2 regions of the Enterobacter chuandaensis genome follow, and region 1 is predicted to be linked to the other one. Evidence: predicted binding sites of a transcription regulator. Region 1 holds the regulator's gene; the other holds the start of a gene.
The links. The regulator ArgR, encoded in region 1, controls arginine synthesis, uptake and breakdown. The targets are predictions, from matches to a motif close to ANTGAATAAAAATACANT.
Positions count from the first base shown of each region.

Region 2: the regulator ArgR is predicted to act here: its motif matches at 1,214-1,231, upstream of argA (amino-acid N-acetyltransferase).

Region 1 covers NZ_CP097173.1:4,146,237-4,153,954, reverse strand. Annotated here, with positions in the region: gene aaeB (p-hydroxybenzoic acid efflux pump subunit AaeB) at 1-1,369, shown strand, start outside; gene MX657_RS19975 (NAD-dependent succinate-semialdehyde dehydrogenase) at 1,459-2,913, shown strand; gene MX657_RS19970 (barstar family protein) at 2,959-3,231, shown strand; gene yhcN (peroxide/acid stress response protein YhcN) at 3,299-3,565, opposite strand; gene yhcN (peroxide/acid stress response protein YhcN) at 3,676-3,939, opposite strand; gene argR (transcriptional regulator ArgR) at 4,315-4,785, opposite strand; gene mdh (malate dehydrogenase) at 5,183-6,121, shown strand; gene degS (outer membrane-stress sensor serine endopeptidase DegS) at 6,184-7,251, opposite strand; gene degQ (serine endoprotease DegQ) at 7,344-7,718, opposite strand, start outside.
Region 2 covers NZ_CP097173.1:3,765,850-3,773,567, forward strand. Annotated here, with positions in the region: gene amiC (N-acetylmuramoyl-L-alanine amidase AmiC) at 1-1,037, opposite strand, end outside; gene argA (amino-acid N-acetyltransferase) at 1,265-2,596, shown strand; gene recD (exodeoxyribonuclease V subunit alpha) at 2,631-4,451, opposite strand; gene recB (exodeoxyribonuclease V subunit beta) at 4,448-7,718, opposite strand, start outside.

The DNA of each region.
Region 1 (7,718 bases):
CGAAGAGGTGGACAAAGCCTGGAGCGGGCTGGTTCGTCGTACGCAGGCGCTGGAAGGAATGCGCAGCAATCTTAATATGGAGTCATCGCGCTGGGCACGGGCGAATCGTCGTCTTAAGGCTCTGAATACCGTCTCCTTAACGCTGATTACCCAGGCGTGCGAAACCTATCTTATCCAGAACACCCGCCCGGAAGCGGTCACTGATACATTCCGCGAGCTGTTTGCCGAGCCGGTGGAGACGGTGCAGGACGTGCATAAGCAGCTTAAGCGAATGCGTAGGGTGATTGCCTGGACCGGGGAACGCGATACCCCGGTGACGATCTACACCTGGGTCGGGGCCGCAACGCGTTATCTGCTGCTTAAGCGCGGCGTGATCGGCAACACCAAAATCAGCGCGGCGGAAGAAGAGGTGCTCCAGGGGGAAGTGGTGATCAAGGCGGAATCTGCCGAGCGTCATCACGCGATGGTCAACTTCTGGCGTACGACGCTTGCCTGCATGCTCGGCACGCTGTTCTGGCTGTGGACGGGCTGGACGTCCGGCAGCGGCGCGATGGTGATGATTGCCGTCGTGACCGCACTGGCGATGCGTCTGCCTAACCCGCGCATGGTCGCCATTGATTTCCTCTACGGCACCATTGCCGCTCTGCCAATAGGCGCGCTCTATTTCCTGGTCATCATCCCCTCGACGCAACAGAGCATGCTGCTGCTCTGTATCAGCCTGGCGGTGATGGCGTTCTTTATCGGCATTGAAGTGCAAAAGCGCCGCCTGGGATCGCTGGGGGCGCTGGCGAGTACGATCAACATCATCGTGCTGGATAACCCGATGACCTTCCATTTCAGCCAGTTCCTCGACAGCGCGCTGGGTCAGCTGGTGGGCTGCTTCCTGGCGATGATGGTGATTCTGCTGGTACGGGATAACTCGCAGGCAAGAACGGGCCGCGTATTGTTGAACCAGTTCGTGTCGGCGGCCGTATCGTCGATGACCACCAATACCGCGCGCCGTAAAGAGAACCACCTGCCCGCGCTCTACCAGCAGCTGTTTTTACTGCTGAACAAGTTCCCGGGCGACATTGCGAAGTTCCGCCTGGCATTAACCATGATTATTGCGCACCAGCGTCTGCGTAACGCGCCGGTACCGATTAACGACGATCTGTCGGCTTTCCACCGCCAGCTGCGTCGCACCGCCGACCATGTGCTTTCCGCCAGCAGTGATGACAAACGCCGTCGTTACTTTACTCAACTGCTTGAAGAGCTCGATATCTATCAGGAAAAACTCAAGCACTGGGAGGCTCCGCCTCAGGTGACCGAGCCGGTAGGGCGGCTGGTGTTTATGCTGCATCGCTATCAGAATGCCCTTACGGATAACTGACCGACGTAAAAAAACCGACGCCAAAAGCGCCGGTTTTTTTGTGGCTATACTTATTCCAGCACGTACTTACATTCAGGAAGGGAGGACACATGACGACTCAGGCGCTTCAGGACAACACCCTTTTTCAGACCGGTTATCTGGTCAATGGCATCTGGAAAACGCTGGACACAACGTTTGATGTGCTGAACCCCGCGACCGGTGAGGTCATCGCTAAAGTTGCGAAAGCGGGTAAAGCGCAAACCGAAGAAGCTATCGCAGCGGCCACCAAAGCCTTCCCGGCATGGCGTGCCAAAACCGCAAAAGAGCGTTCGGCCATTCTGTACCGCTGGTACGAACTGATTATTGAGAATAAAAGCTGGCTCGGGCGGTTAATGACCACCGAGCAGGGTAAGCCCCTGAAAGAAGCGGAAGGGGAAGTGGAGTACGCTGCCAGCTTTATCCAGTGGTTTGCCGAAGAGGCCAAGCGCGCGAACGGTGAAATTATTCCGCCGATCAAGCCCGGCTCGCGCATTCTGGCGACCCGTGAACCCATCGGCGTCGTCGCGGCCATCACGCCGTGGAACTTCCCGATGGCGATGCTCACCCGTAAATTAGGTCCGGCGCTGGCAGCCGGGTGCACCGGGGTGATCAAACCGGCCAACAACACGCCGCTCAGCGCCTTTGCGCTGCTGACGCTGGCAAAACAGGCGGGCGTGCCGGATGGCGTGCTCAACGCGGTGGCCGGAAATACCCATGAAATCAGCGATGCGATCATGGCCAGCCACGACGTGCGTAAAATCTCCTTTACCGGTTCGACCTCCGTCGGCAAAACGCTGGTGCGCAACGCCGCAGAAACCATGAAAAAAGTCTCGATGGAGCTGGGGGGAAATGCCCCGTATATCGTCTTTGAGGATGCGGACATCGAGGCTGCGGTAAAAGGCGCGATCGCCAATAAATTCCGCAATGCGGGGCAGGTCTGCGTCAGCGTGAACCGCTTCTACATTCAGGAAACCGTCTACGACAAGTTTGTGAATAAGCTCGCTGATGCGGTTAATGCCCTTAAGGTGGGGAATGGCCTTGAGGACGGCGTCGTCGTCGGGCCGCTGATTGAATCCGCCGCGGTCGACAAGGTCCGTGAGCATGTTGAAGATGCGGTCGCACGAGGGGCGACCGTGCTGGCGGGCGGCAAACCCCATCCGCTGGGCGGTAATTTCTGGATGCCAACCGTGCTGGGCGACTGTCACGAAGGCATGAAGCTGGCAGAAGAAGAGACGTTTGGCCCGGTTGCGGCGTGTTTCCGCTTCACCTCGGAAGATGAAGTCATCCAGCGCGCGAATAACACGCCTTACGGGCTGGCGGCTTACTTCTACACCCAGAACCTTTCCCGGGTTTTCCGCGTTTCACAGGCCATTGAGAGCGGGATGATTGGTATTAACGAGTGCGCCGTTTCCACCGAACTGGGGCCTTTCGGCGGCATAAAAGAGTCCGGTCTTGGACGTGAGGGATCCGTGCTGGGGCTGGAAGAGTATCTGGAAGTTAAAACCCTGCATATCGGGGGATTATAATAGACAGGGCGGCATCTGCCGCCCGCCTGGACTGGGTGGCTGGCAATGAAAACCTATACCTTTGATTTTGACGAGATCGACAGTCAGGAAGACTTCTATCGGGAATTTATCCGGGCGTTTGATCTTGAACGGGAAAGCGTGACGAATCTGGATACGCTGTGGGACGTGGTCACCGGCAGCATGCTGCCGCTACCGCTGGAGATTGAGTTTATCCATCTGCCCGATAAGTTGCGCAGACGTTTCGGCGCGCTGATATTACTCTTCGATGAAGCGGAAGAAGAGCTGGAAGGACAGCTGCGTTTCAATGCGCGCCACTGATTAAGCACAAAAAAAGCCCCTGACCAGAAGGCCAGGGGCAAGTCGTATGATGAGATACGACGAGGGTTTATTTATACAGTTCAGCCGTGGCATGCCAGTGGTCGCCCTGATTCAGTTCGGTGACGCGATAGCTGCTGGCGCCCGCTTTCTCAGCTTTGGCGGCCAGTTCCTGACGAATGTCCATCGGGGAGCCGGTGACAGACGTGACGGAGACGCTGCCCATACGCTGCAGATTTTGTGCCTGATCGGCATTAACTTGCTGTACGGCTGCGCTTGCGCCGAAAGAGAGAACGGATGCCAGACCCAGGGTTGCGATGATCAATTTGGTTTTCATAGTTTTTACTCCTGAACAGGTTTTTTGCTCAACGGCGAGAAGGGTTGAACTGCTATTTTTATGCCTGGTGCCGTTGAGTGGAGAATTACGTCTTCAGTGATTACTAAAACTTATTTGTACAGCTCGGCGGTGGCGTGCCAGTGGTCACCGGAACGTGCTTCGATGATGCGATAGGATGACGCACCTTTTTCTTCCGCTTTTTTGTTCAGCATCTCATGCATGTCCATTGGAGACGTGCCAACAGCGCCGACAGAAACCGTACCGATTGCCTCACGGGATTGCGCCTGGTCAGCATTAATAGCATCAGCCGCGAAAGCACCGAAGGACAGGACAGACAGGACGCTCAGCGCCGCTACAGTAGTTTTGATTTTCATGATTCTTACCTCGTCGAATTTTTTAGTGGGGTCTTGTTTCGTGACCCTCATCACAAAATCAAGTATACACTAATAACGGTAAAAATTAATACCAGGCTAATGGTTTCCTTTGTTATTACGTGTTAACTACGCTCTTTTTTATAACCAAATTGCATAAAATTGGCTGTTATTTGTTCACTCAGAGGTGCTATGTCTAAGAAAATCATATGGATATGCTATTTTGATTTTTTGTGCGATTTTTTGATTTGGCATTCACTGTGTGAATGTTAATGGGCAGTAAAAAGCACTATTTGTCAAAGCAAGAGGCAGACGAATAGAAGGGAAAACAGGGTGAGAGCAGAACGATCCCCGCAGCGGAACCGCGGGGAGAGGGGATTACAGTTCCTGTTCGAACAGAACCAGAATCGCTTCGTGGAGATCTTTCACGGAGAAGCCGCTGGCCGGTGTGGTAAAGATGGTGTCATCACCGGCGATGGTGCCGAGGATCCCCTCCGTTTTACCCAACGAGTCCAGCATGCGGGCAATCAGCTGCGCGGCACCCGGGCTTGTGTGGATGACCACAACGGCGTCGTTATAGTCGATATCCAGAACCAGATTCTTGAGCGGGCTGGAGGTGGTCGGCACGCCAAGTTCTGCCGGCAGGCAATAGACCATCTCCATCTTGGCGTTGCGGGTACGCACCGCGCCAAACTTGGTTAACATGCGGGAGACTTTCGACTGGTTGATGTTATCGAAGCCTTGTTCCTGCAGCGCCTGAACAATTTCTCCCTGAGAACTGAATTTCTCTTCTTTAAGTAGCGCCTTAAAGGCTTTTACTAATTCTTCTTGCTTAGACGAGCTTCGCATAAGTCACCCGGAAATGGACGATAGAAACAACATTATTATGCATGTGGATGAATTTTTATGCAAATTATCTACTCAGCGCCAGGCTGAAATAATGTTATGAAAGGGAGTGATTTTATCAGATTTCGTTATCAGAAAACATGCCTGGGTCACGCGATGCAAATAAGCTTAAAAGTAAATTAAATGTTATCAAAATGATGTTGTTTTGGTGGCGTGGCAGGGTGTATTGTAACCACCTCTTAATTCGTTGCCATCTGTCATCAGATAGCTTTCTGGTGAGAGATAAAGTCGTGTGACCTCAAATTCTTTAGCTTCGAAAATTGTAATTAAAGACATGCTGATTTAAGGTCGCGGCAACGGATTTACAGATACTTAAGTTAACCATAATAAGGAGTTTAGGATGAAAGTCGCAGTCCTCGGCGCTGCTGGTGGTATCGGCCAGGCGCTTGCCCTACTACTGAAAACCCAACTGCCTTCAGGCTCAGAACTCTCCCTGTACGATATTGCTCCGGTAACCCCAGGTGTGGCGGTTGACCTGAGCCACATCCCGACCGCTGTAAAAATCAAAGGTTTCTCCGGTGAAGATGCACGTCCTGCGCTGCAGGGCGCTGATGTGGTGCTGATTTCTGCAGGCGTGGCGCGTAAGCCAGGCATGGATCGTTCAGACCTGTTCAACGTCAACGCGGGCATCGTGAAAAACCTGGTGCAGCAGATCGCTGAAGTGTGCCCGAAAGCATGCATCGGTATCATCACTAACCCGGTGAACACCACCGTTGCTATCGCAGCAGAAGTGCTGAAGAAAGCGGGTGTGTACGACAAAAACAAACTGTTCGGCGTGACCACGCTGGATATCATCCGTTCCAACACCTTCGTTGCTGAGCTGAAAGGCAAACAGCCAACAGAAGTGGAAGTGCCGGTTATCGGTGGCCACTCTGGTGTGACCATTCTGCCTCTGCTGTCGCAGATCCCGGGCGTGAGCTTCACCGAGCAGGAAGTGGCTGACCTGACCAAACGTATCCAGAACGCGGGCACCGAAGTGGTGGAAGCGAAGGCGGGTGGCGGTTCTGCAACCCTGTCTATGGGCCAGGCGGCTGCACGTTTCGGTCTGTCACTGGTTCGCGCCCTGCAGGGCGAGAAAGGCGTTGTTGAATGCGCTTACGTTGAAGGCGACGGCGAACATGCCCGCTTCTTCTCTCAGCCGCTGCTGCTGGGCAAAAACGGTATCGAAGAGCGTAAGTCTATCGGTACGCTGAGCGCGTTTGAACAAAACGCGATGGAAGGCATGCTGGACACGCTGAAGAAAGATATCACCCTGGGCGAAGAGTTCGTTAACAAGTAAAACGAAGCGCCACCCGGCAAAAAAAACCGAAGCACTTACTGGCTTCGGTTTTTTTATGGCTGTTAGTTTGTTGCCGGGTATTCCTGAATCGTCACATGCAGCGTCATTTTCTTATCGTTGCGCATGACCTCAACAGGGATGATAGAGCCAGGGCGAATTTCGGCCACCTGGTCCATTGTCTCCAGCGCAGAGACCGCTGGCGTGCCGTTGACCGACACAATGACATCGTTGACCTGAATCCCCGCGTTTGCCGCCGGACCGCCCGGTGCCACCTCGTTGACCACAATACCCTGAATCTGATCGATACCGCCGCCCTGAGTATGCATCGGTGCAATTTCGCGCCCGCCGATACCGATATAGCCGCGGATCACGCGTCCGTCGCGGATCAGCTTATCCATAATCTTGGTCGCCAGCTGGAACGGAATAGCAAAGCCGATTCCTTCCGGTGTCTCGCCATCGTTACTTTTATCGAACGAGAGGGTATTAATGCCCATCAGTTCGCCCAACGAGTTGACCAGCGCGCCACCGGAGTTACCGTGGTTGATTGACGCATCCGTCTGCAGGAAGTTCTGCCGCCCTGACGGGTTGAGGCCAATGCGGCCGGTTGCGCTGATAATCCCCTGGGTAATCGTCTGGCCGAGGTTATAAGGGTTACCGATTGCCAGGACGACATCACCAATATGAGGCGTGCGTTTACGGTTGATCGGAATGACCGGCAAGCCGCCCGTGGCGTTAATCTTCAGGACGGCCAGGTCGGTCAGGCTGTCTGAACCTACAAGCAACGCCTCAAACACGCGGCCATCCTGCAGGGCGACGATGATCTGGTCGGCATCGTTGATCACGTGTTTGTTCGTAATAATGTAGCCGCGCTCGTCCATAATCACCCCGGAACCGAGGGTGCGGATCTCCAGCTGGTTATGCGCTGAGCTATTGAGGCCGCGGTTATACACGTTAACCACGGCAGGGGCGGCGCGGCGAACGGCCTGGTTATAGGTCGCTGGCGTTTCATCCGTGCTGTCGAACTGGGGTGCTGACAGCTTATTAAACTGACGCAAAGACGGCATCGCCAGCAGCAGCAGGCCAGCGACAATCAAACCGATGACAATGGAACGTAAGAGCTTTAAAAGCATGATGCGCGTGTCGTGAAAAAAGGAACGATTTGCAGCATAACATGAGTTATCCGGACATCACACGCAGCGGTGATGTCCGGGATCGCAAATGCTTAGCGCAACAGAATGTAGATTGACTCATTGCCACGCATGACCTGCAGGGCAATGACCGCCGGTTTACTCTCCAGCACCTTGCGCAGTTCGGCAATGGACTGCACGCGATTGCGGTTCACGCCAATGATCACATCTTCCTGATGCAATCCGGCCTGAGCGGCAGGGCTGCTCTTCTCGACGGTGTCGATGCGAATGCCTTTCGTACCGTCTTTCAACTGCCCGTCGCTTAGCGTTGCTCCCTGCAGCGCCGGGGCGATAAGCTCCGCACTGGCAGAGGACGAGGTGCTCTTGTCGAGCGTTACTTCGACGTTCAGCGGCTTACCGTCACGGATCAGGCCCAGCTTCACTTTGGCCCCCGGTTCGGTGGTGGCGAT
Region 2 (7,718 bases), 380 kb from region 1:
ATGTTCCCCAGCTTGCCCAGCACCGCTTTACCAAACTTCAGGCTGTCGTTAATGGTCAGGGACTGCACCATGTCAAACATAGTATGGTCAACGTAGCGGTCGCCGCTTTTGCTCACGCCACCGATCAAATCCGAGGCGTTCTGGGTGTCCGCAAGGTATCGCGCCGCGGTACTGGTCGCACCTTTGGTGGAAAGCGCAAACACCGACGAGCCGCTTGGCTGGCGGCTGGTAAAGGCATCCGCATGAATAGAGACGAACAGATCGGCGCGCTGCTTCTGCGCTTTCGCCACCCTGACCTTCAGCGGGATAAAGACATCCTCATTGCGCGTCATGTAGGCGCGCATATTGCCCTCTTTATCAATTAACGCCTTCAGACGACGGGCAATTTGCAGCACCACGTCTTTTTCACGCGTATGGTATTTCCCCACCGCACCGGAGTCTTCGCCGCCGTGGCCGGGATCGAGCATGATCACAATCGGACGATCGCGCCCTGCTTTCCCCGGCTGCGGGCCGCTTTGCGCAGGCGGCACCTGACGCTGAAGATCGCCTTTGTTGTAATCCTCCAGCAGGGCGAGAAGCGGATCCTGAATATCCGTCGCATTGGCCGGGTAGAGATCCATCACCAGACGCTCTTTAAACGTTGCAACGGGCGCCAGGGCGAACAGCTGCGGCTTAACGTTCTGCTTCAGCTCAAACACCATGCGCACGGTTTGCGGATCAAACTGGCCGACGCGCGCCGATTTAATAAACGGATCGTCACCGCGGATCTGCGCCGCCATGCCTTTCAGCACGGAGTTGAGGTTCACCCCTTCGAGATCCACCACCACGCGTTCAGGGTTGCTGAGGGCAAATTGCTTATATTTCAGCACGCGGTTGGACTCGACCGTTACGCGCGTATAGGTCGACGACGGCCAGACGCGCACCGCCACCACCTGACTCGTGGCGGCAAGACCGACCTGGCTGACGCTAAGCAACCACATTGCCCCGGCCCCTTTTAACAAACGGCGGCGGCTTATTGCTGAATTGGATCCCGACATGCTTCTCCCGAGCAAGAAAACGAACTGATATACAAAATGGTCAGATTGACCGAAAACTTTAACGAATGACGCATAAACTGTCATCTATAAAAGGGTAAACAATCATACGTTAACGCACGGATTACTTATTAATTTCTGTAGGACGCAGAAAATTTGCACTTGCACACGCGCCCACAATCGAATAAAAATACAGAAATTACGAATAAACATTCATTAAGGGTTGTGCCATGGTGAAGGAACGTAGAACCGAACTGGTCCAGGGATTCCGCCATTCTGTTCCCTATATCAACGCCCACCGGGGAAAAACGTTTGTCATCATGCTGGGCGGCGAAGCCATCGAGCATGAAAATTTTTCCAGCATCGTCAATGACATTGGCCTGCTGCACAGCCTCGGGATCCGCCTGGTGGTGGTCTACGGCGCACGCCCGCAGATTGACGCCAACCTGGCCGCTCACCACCACGAGCCGATTTACCACAAACATACTCGCGTCACGGATGCAAAAACTCTGGAGCTGGTGAAACAGGCGGCGGGTCTGCTGCAGCTGGATATTACCGCTCGCCTGTCGATGAGCCTGAACAACACACCGCTACAGGGCGCGCATATCAACGTCGTGAGCGGCAACTTTATCATTGCCCAGCCGCTCGGCGTGGACGATGGCGTAGATTACTGCCACAGCGGCCGCATTCGTCGTATTGATGAAGAAGCCATTCATCGCCAGTTGGACAGCGGTGCCATCGTGCTGATGGGCCCGGTGGCGGTTTCCGTAACCGGCGAAAGCTTTAACCTGACGTCCGAAGAGATTGCCACCCAGTTGGCGATCAAGCTGAAGGCGGAAAAAATGATTGGGTTTTGCTCCTCCCAGGGCGTCGTAAACGATGAAGGGGTGATTGTGCCGGAACTCTTCCCGAATGAAGCCCAGGCCCGCGTGGAAGTGCTGGAAGCCGAAGGCGATTACCACTCCGGCACCGTCCGCTTCCTGCGTGGTGCCGTGAAGGCCTGTCGCAGCGGCGTGCGCCGTAGTCACCTGATCAGCTATCAGGAAGACGGCGCTCTGCTGCAGGAGCTGTTCTCCCGCGACGGTATTGGTACCCAGATTGTGATGGAAAGCGCCGAGCAGATCCGCCGCGCGACCATCAACGATATCGGCGGCATTCTGGAGCTGATCCGTCCTCTGGAGCAGCAGGGTATTCTGGTGCGTCGCTCCCGAGAGCAGCTGGAGATGGAGATCGACAAATTCACCATTATCCAGCGCGATAACCTGACCATCGCCTGCGCCGCGCTCTATCCGTTCCCGGAAGAGAAGATTGGTGAAATGGCCTGCGTGGCGGTGCACCCGGACTACCGCAGCTCTTCACGCGGCGAAATGCTGCTTGAGCGCGTGGCGGCACAGGCGCGTCAGATGGGGCTGAGCAAGCTTTTCGTCCTGACGACGCGGAGCATTCACTGGTTCCAGGAGCGCGGGTTCACGCCGGTAGATATTGATTCCCTGCCGGAAACGAAGAAAGAGATGTACAACTATCAGCGTCGTTCAAAAGTGCTGATGGCTGACCTTGGATGATACGACGCCCTCACCGTCCGGTGGGGGCTTTCATTCAGACGGCCCCAAATATCGCGCTCAGCCCGCTTCGGCGTTCCGTACGGGCGGCAATCGCCTGCACCAGCACCCGTTCGTCGGCATAGAGCGACAGGCGCTGACGCGCGCGCGTAATGGCGGTATAGATCAGCTCGCGGGTAATGACCGGTGAAAGCTGCGTGGGCAGGATCAGCGCCGCATGGTTAAACTCAGAGCCCTGAGATTTATGCACCGTCATCGCCCATGCGGTTTCATGCTCGGGCAAACGGCTGGGCTGGAAAGACTTCACGCTGCCGTCTGGCATCTGGAACCAGACGCGAAGCCCCTGACCGCGATCGAGCGCAATCCCGATATCTCCGTTAAACAACCCCAGCGCGCTGTCGTTGCGGGAGATCATCACCGGCCGCCCTTCATACCAGCGGGAGTGCGGGGTACGGTTGATTTTACGCTTTTGCGCCAGCAGCTGTTCCAGCCTGTCGTTCAGGCCGCTGACGCCAAAGGGGCCTTCCCTCAGCGCACAGAGCAACTGATATTCGCCAAACGCGGCAATGACCTGCTCCGGCATGCTTTGCTGCTGTACGCCCGTCAGAAAATGTTGATACCCCAGCAGGGCGTCATCAAGCATCGCCTGATATTCTTCCCCGGTTTGCAGCGATTTTTTCTCAATATCCGTATAGGTTCCGTCGAATACCGCAGTGGTGGTGCGCCGGTCGCCCCGGTTCACTGCCGCCGCGAGCTGGCCGATGCCGGAGTCGCTGCCGAAACGGTAGCTTTTTTGCAGCAGACACAGGCTGTCGCGCAGCGCCCCTGCAAGCGAATGGTTTTCAGAGGTGAGCGAACATCCGGTGAGACGGGCTAACTCCTCTGCACGTTCCGAGGTATATCCCAGGCTGGCATAGGTGCAGATATCGCCCAGCACGGCTCCGGCCTCAACGGAGGCAAGCTGATCGCGATCGCCGAGAAAAATAACCCGTGCGTGCGGCGGGAGCGCATCGATCAACCGCGACATCATCGTCAGGTCAATCATCGACGCTTCATCCACCACCAGCACGTCAAGATGCAAGGGGATACCAGCATGATAGCGCAGACGCTGGCTGCCCGGCTGAGCGCCCAGCAACCGGTGCAGCGTGCTGGCTTCGTTAGGGAAAAGCGCAAGCTGATCCCCGGAAAGCGGCAGTTTTTGCAGCGCCCCGCCCAACGACTCTGTCAGACGCGCCGCCGCTTTCCCCGTGGGGGCTGCCAGGCGAATACGGCACTTTTGTTCACCCGATAACTGAATCAGCGCGGCAAGCAGCTTTGCCACGGTGGTCGTTTTTCCGGTGCCCGGACCGCCAGAAATCACCGATATCCGCCGCGTTAACGCCACCGCTGCCGCCACTTTCTGCCAGTCTGTCGCGTCGTCAGAGGTAAACAGCATATCCAGCGTTTGCCGGAGCAGTGCTTCATCGCACGCTAGCGGAGCATTGGTCTCGCTGAAGAAGCGCGCCACCGTTAGCTCGTTACGCCACAGCCGGTTCAGATACAAACGTTCTCCCGTCAAAATCATTGGCGTACCGGTATCGGCGCCGCTGACGGCAGGCGAGCGGAGTAATATTTCCTGCCAGTCCACGGCCTCACCCAGCAGCGCGAAACACGCCTGTAAAGCCGGGGGCATTTTCTCATCCACCACCAGACGTGAAAGTGGCAGACACACGTGCCCCTCCCCCGCATCTTTGCTCAGGATCGCGGCGGCAAGCATGACGGCAGGCTCTTCGCCCGCCACCATCATGGCAAACTGCACATCCAGGTGGCGCAGTAATCGTTGTTCAACCGCGTCCAGCAGTAGTGCCTGCATCGTCATGCCACCTCCTCCGTGCCTGTAGCAAACAGGTTATCCATTTTTTCAATCAACTCCGCAGCCGGACGCGTACTGAAGACGCCGGAACGCGGGTCATTAGCATCCACGCCGCGCAGGAACAGGTAAATTACGCCGCCAAAATGGTCTTCATAACGGTAATTGGCCATGCGATGACGCAGGTAGCGGTGCAGTGCCAGGGTGTAAAGCTGGTACTGCAGATCGTAGCGATGCATTTGCATCGCAGAGGCCATCGCGTCTTGCGTGTAGGCTTCGCTGCTTTCACCCAGCCAGTTCGATTTGTAATCCAGCAGGTAGTAGCGCCCTTCATGGAGGAAAACGAGGTCGATAAAGCCTTTCAGCATCCCCTGCACCTGGCGGAAATTCAGCGGCGGGCACCCGGCGGATAACGGATCGTACTCGCGGATCATTGCATCAAGCGCCTCGGCCCTGAGCGGGCTGGCAATAGGAAGATAAAACTCCATCTCCACCTGCTTATCTTTGGCGGTCAACTGGCTCAGCGAAATCCCCTGCGCCGTGAGTGGCGCGTGCAGAATAGCGCGGATCCATTCCGTGAGAACCGGCTGCCACTGCGCGTCGTAGCCGCCGCTCTGCAGCATCTTCAGCACCCACTCATCGGAAACCGGCTGGGTAAAATCCAGCTCCTCAAACAGACTGTGCAAAAACGTGCCCGGCGAGGCGCCGCGTGGGAACTGATGAGGTGTGAGCACGGGCTCAACGGGCACACTCCCGGCACCTGCGGCATCGACATCCAGTTTTGGCATCAGATCCTGCGCAATACTCTGCCCGTGCTGCTGTAAACCGGAGTAGCTGGTGACGCGCCAGTCGTCGGCAATCATGCGGGCAACCTGTCGGGCATGCAGCTCAGAGGCCTGCTGCTCAGGCGTCTGCCAGCGACTGTTGTCGGGCTGGGTCGGAATATGCAGGGCAACATGCTCGGTGCAAAGCGATTCGATGCACTGGCGCAGCCCTGCGGCATCTTTGGATTCGCCGCGCTGAATAAGCCGCCCCAGCGCGCTCAGATGAAAATCACTCTCGCCGCTTTTTTCGCCACGACGGCGGAACAGCGGCGCAATGCCCAGACTGCAGTGCCAGACTGAACGGGTCAGCGCCACGTAGAGCAGACGAAGATCTTCCGCCAGACGCTCGGCTTCGGCCAGCTCAACGCTGGACTCCGCGTTGCTGAGATCGAGCACCGCCTCAAACGACTCGCGATCGTGGTAAAAAGCCTGGTCCTGCACGCGGTAATTGGCGATAAATGGCAGCCAGACCAGCGGATACTCCAGACCTTTCGACTTGTGAATGGTAACGATCTGCACCAGATGTTTATCGCTCTCAAGGCGCATCTGCTGGCTGGATGAATTACTGTTCGGGTCAGCAATCTGCTGCGCCAGCCAGCGCACCAGGGCGTGCTCGCTCTCCAGCTGCGTGCCCGCTTCCTGGAGAAGCTCGCTGATGTGTAAAATATCGGTCAGCCGACGCTCGCCGCCCGCGGTCGCGAGCATGTTCTCCGCAATGTGACGCTGTGCCATGAGCTCGCGCACCATCGCCATCACGCCGCGCTTCTGCCATTTTTCACGGTAGCGAACAAACTCTTCTACCACGGCATCCCATGCGGATTCGTCATTGTTGAGCGCATCAATGTCACGCGCATTCAGCCCGAGCATCGCGCTCGCCAGTGCGCTGCGCAGCGTGCTTTCCCGCTCCGGCGCCAGCACGGCCTGCAGCAGCCATAGCATCTCCTGGGCTTCCAGCGTTTCAAAAACGCTGTCGCGGTTGGAAAGGTAGACGGACGGTATATTCAGTAACGTCAGGGCATCGCGGATAAGTGCGGCCTCCTGACGGCTGCGCACCAGCACCGTGATATCCGATGCCTTAACCGGGGCAGGTTTATCCCCCTTCCACAGCAGTGCTTCACCGCGCGCACCAGCGCTGAGCCAGTCCCGAATTTGTGCCGCACAGTGCTGGGCCATGGCGTTTTGATAGTCCGCGACGCCGCAGCCCTCTCCATCCAGCAGCCAGAAATTCATGGCGGGCTGCGTTTCGCCGTTAAATTCGAAGCGCAACGAGGCATTTTTCGGGGCGAATTTGACCGGCTGGAAAGGGATCTCCCGGAACATAAACGCCGTATCCATGCGGCCGAAAAGCGCGTTGACACTTTCCACCATGCCGGGAGAGGAGCGCCAGTTGGTGTCGAGCGTGTAGTGCGCGTCGACCTCGCTACGGGCTTTCATGTAGGTGAAAATATCCGCACCGCGGAAAGCATAAATGGCCTGCTTAGGATCGCCGATTAACAGCAGCGCGGTGCCGGGCTGCTGGCGCCAGATACGGCGGAAAATACGGTATTGCTGAGGGTCGGTATCCTGAAATTCGTCAATCATTGCCACCGGGAAGCGGGTGCGAATCGCGGCGGCAAGCGCTTCGCCATTTTCACTGCATAACGCCGCATCAAGGCGGCTCAGCATATCATCAAACCCCAGCTCGCCCCGGCGGCGTTTCTCACGCGCGACGGCTTCGCGAATCTCCGTCATGGCGCGGACGATCATCAGATCGTTAAGCGTTAATGGCTCTGCAAGCAGGGTTTCAATCGCCACAAACAGGGGATGTTCAGGCACAATGCCGTCAGCTTTGGTCCGCTCAACCAGGAAACGCTGCGAGAATTTTTCCAGCGCGTCCGGGAGCAGGTAGCCTCGCGTCTCTTCCTGCGCCCACGCGCTGATCTTCTCGATCCATTTTCCCTGGTTGCCGCGGTTGAACTTTCGTCGGTCGATCCCGGAATTCTCAATGATCGCGTCAATCTCGCCGACAGACTCAATCCATTTTTGCTTGATGTCGGCAATTTTCGCGATGATTTTTTCATGGCGCGAAGCCAGAGTTTCATCCGCCGGGGGCGGAGATTTGATCGCTGGTGCTTCCCCCTGAAGATAACGATCGATGGCGCGCAGCAGCGCTTCGGGCCCCTTCCACAACGCATGTACCGCTTCGGCAATATCGCGCTGTAACGGATAGCAGTGGCGACGCCAGAAATCCGCGCAGGCCTGATAGCGAAGCACGGATTCATCTTCAATAAGCTGTTGTTCAAACAGCATGCCGGATTCAAACGCATTCAGGCTCAGCATGCGCTGGCAAAACCCGTGAATGGTAAAGACGGACGCTTCATCCATCTGCCGTTCAGCGAGAAGCAGCCACTGGGCCGCCTGTTGCTTATCGGCAATCTCTTCCAGAAGGCTCGCGTAGAGAGGATTTTCCGTG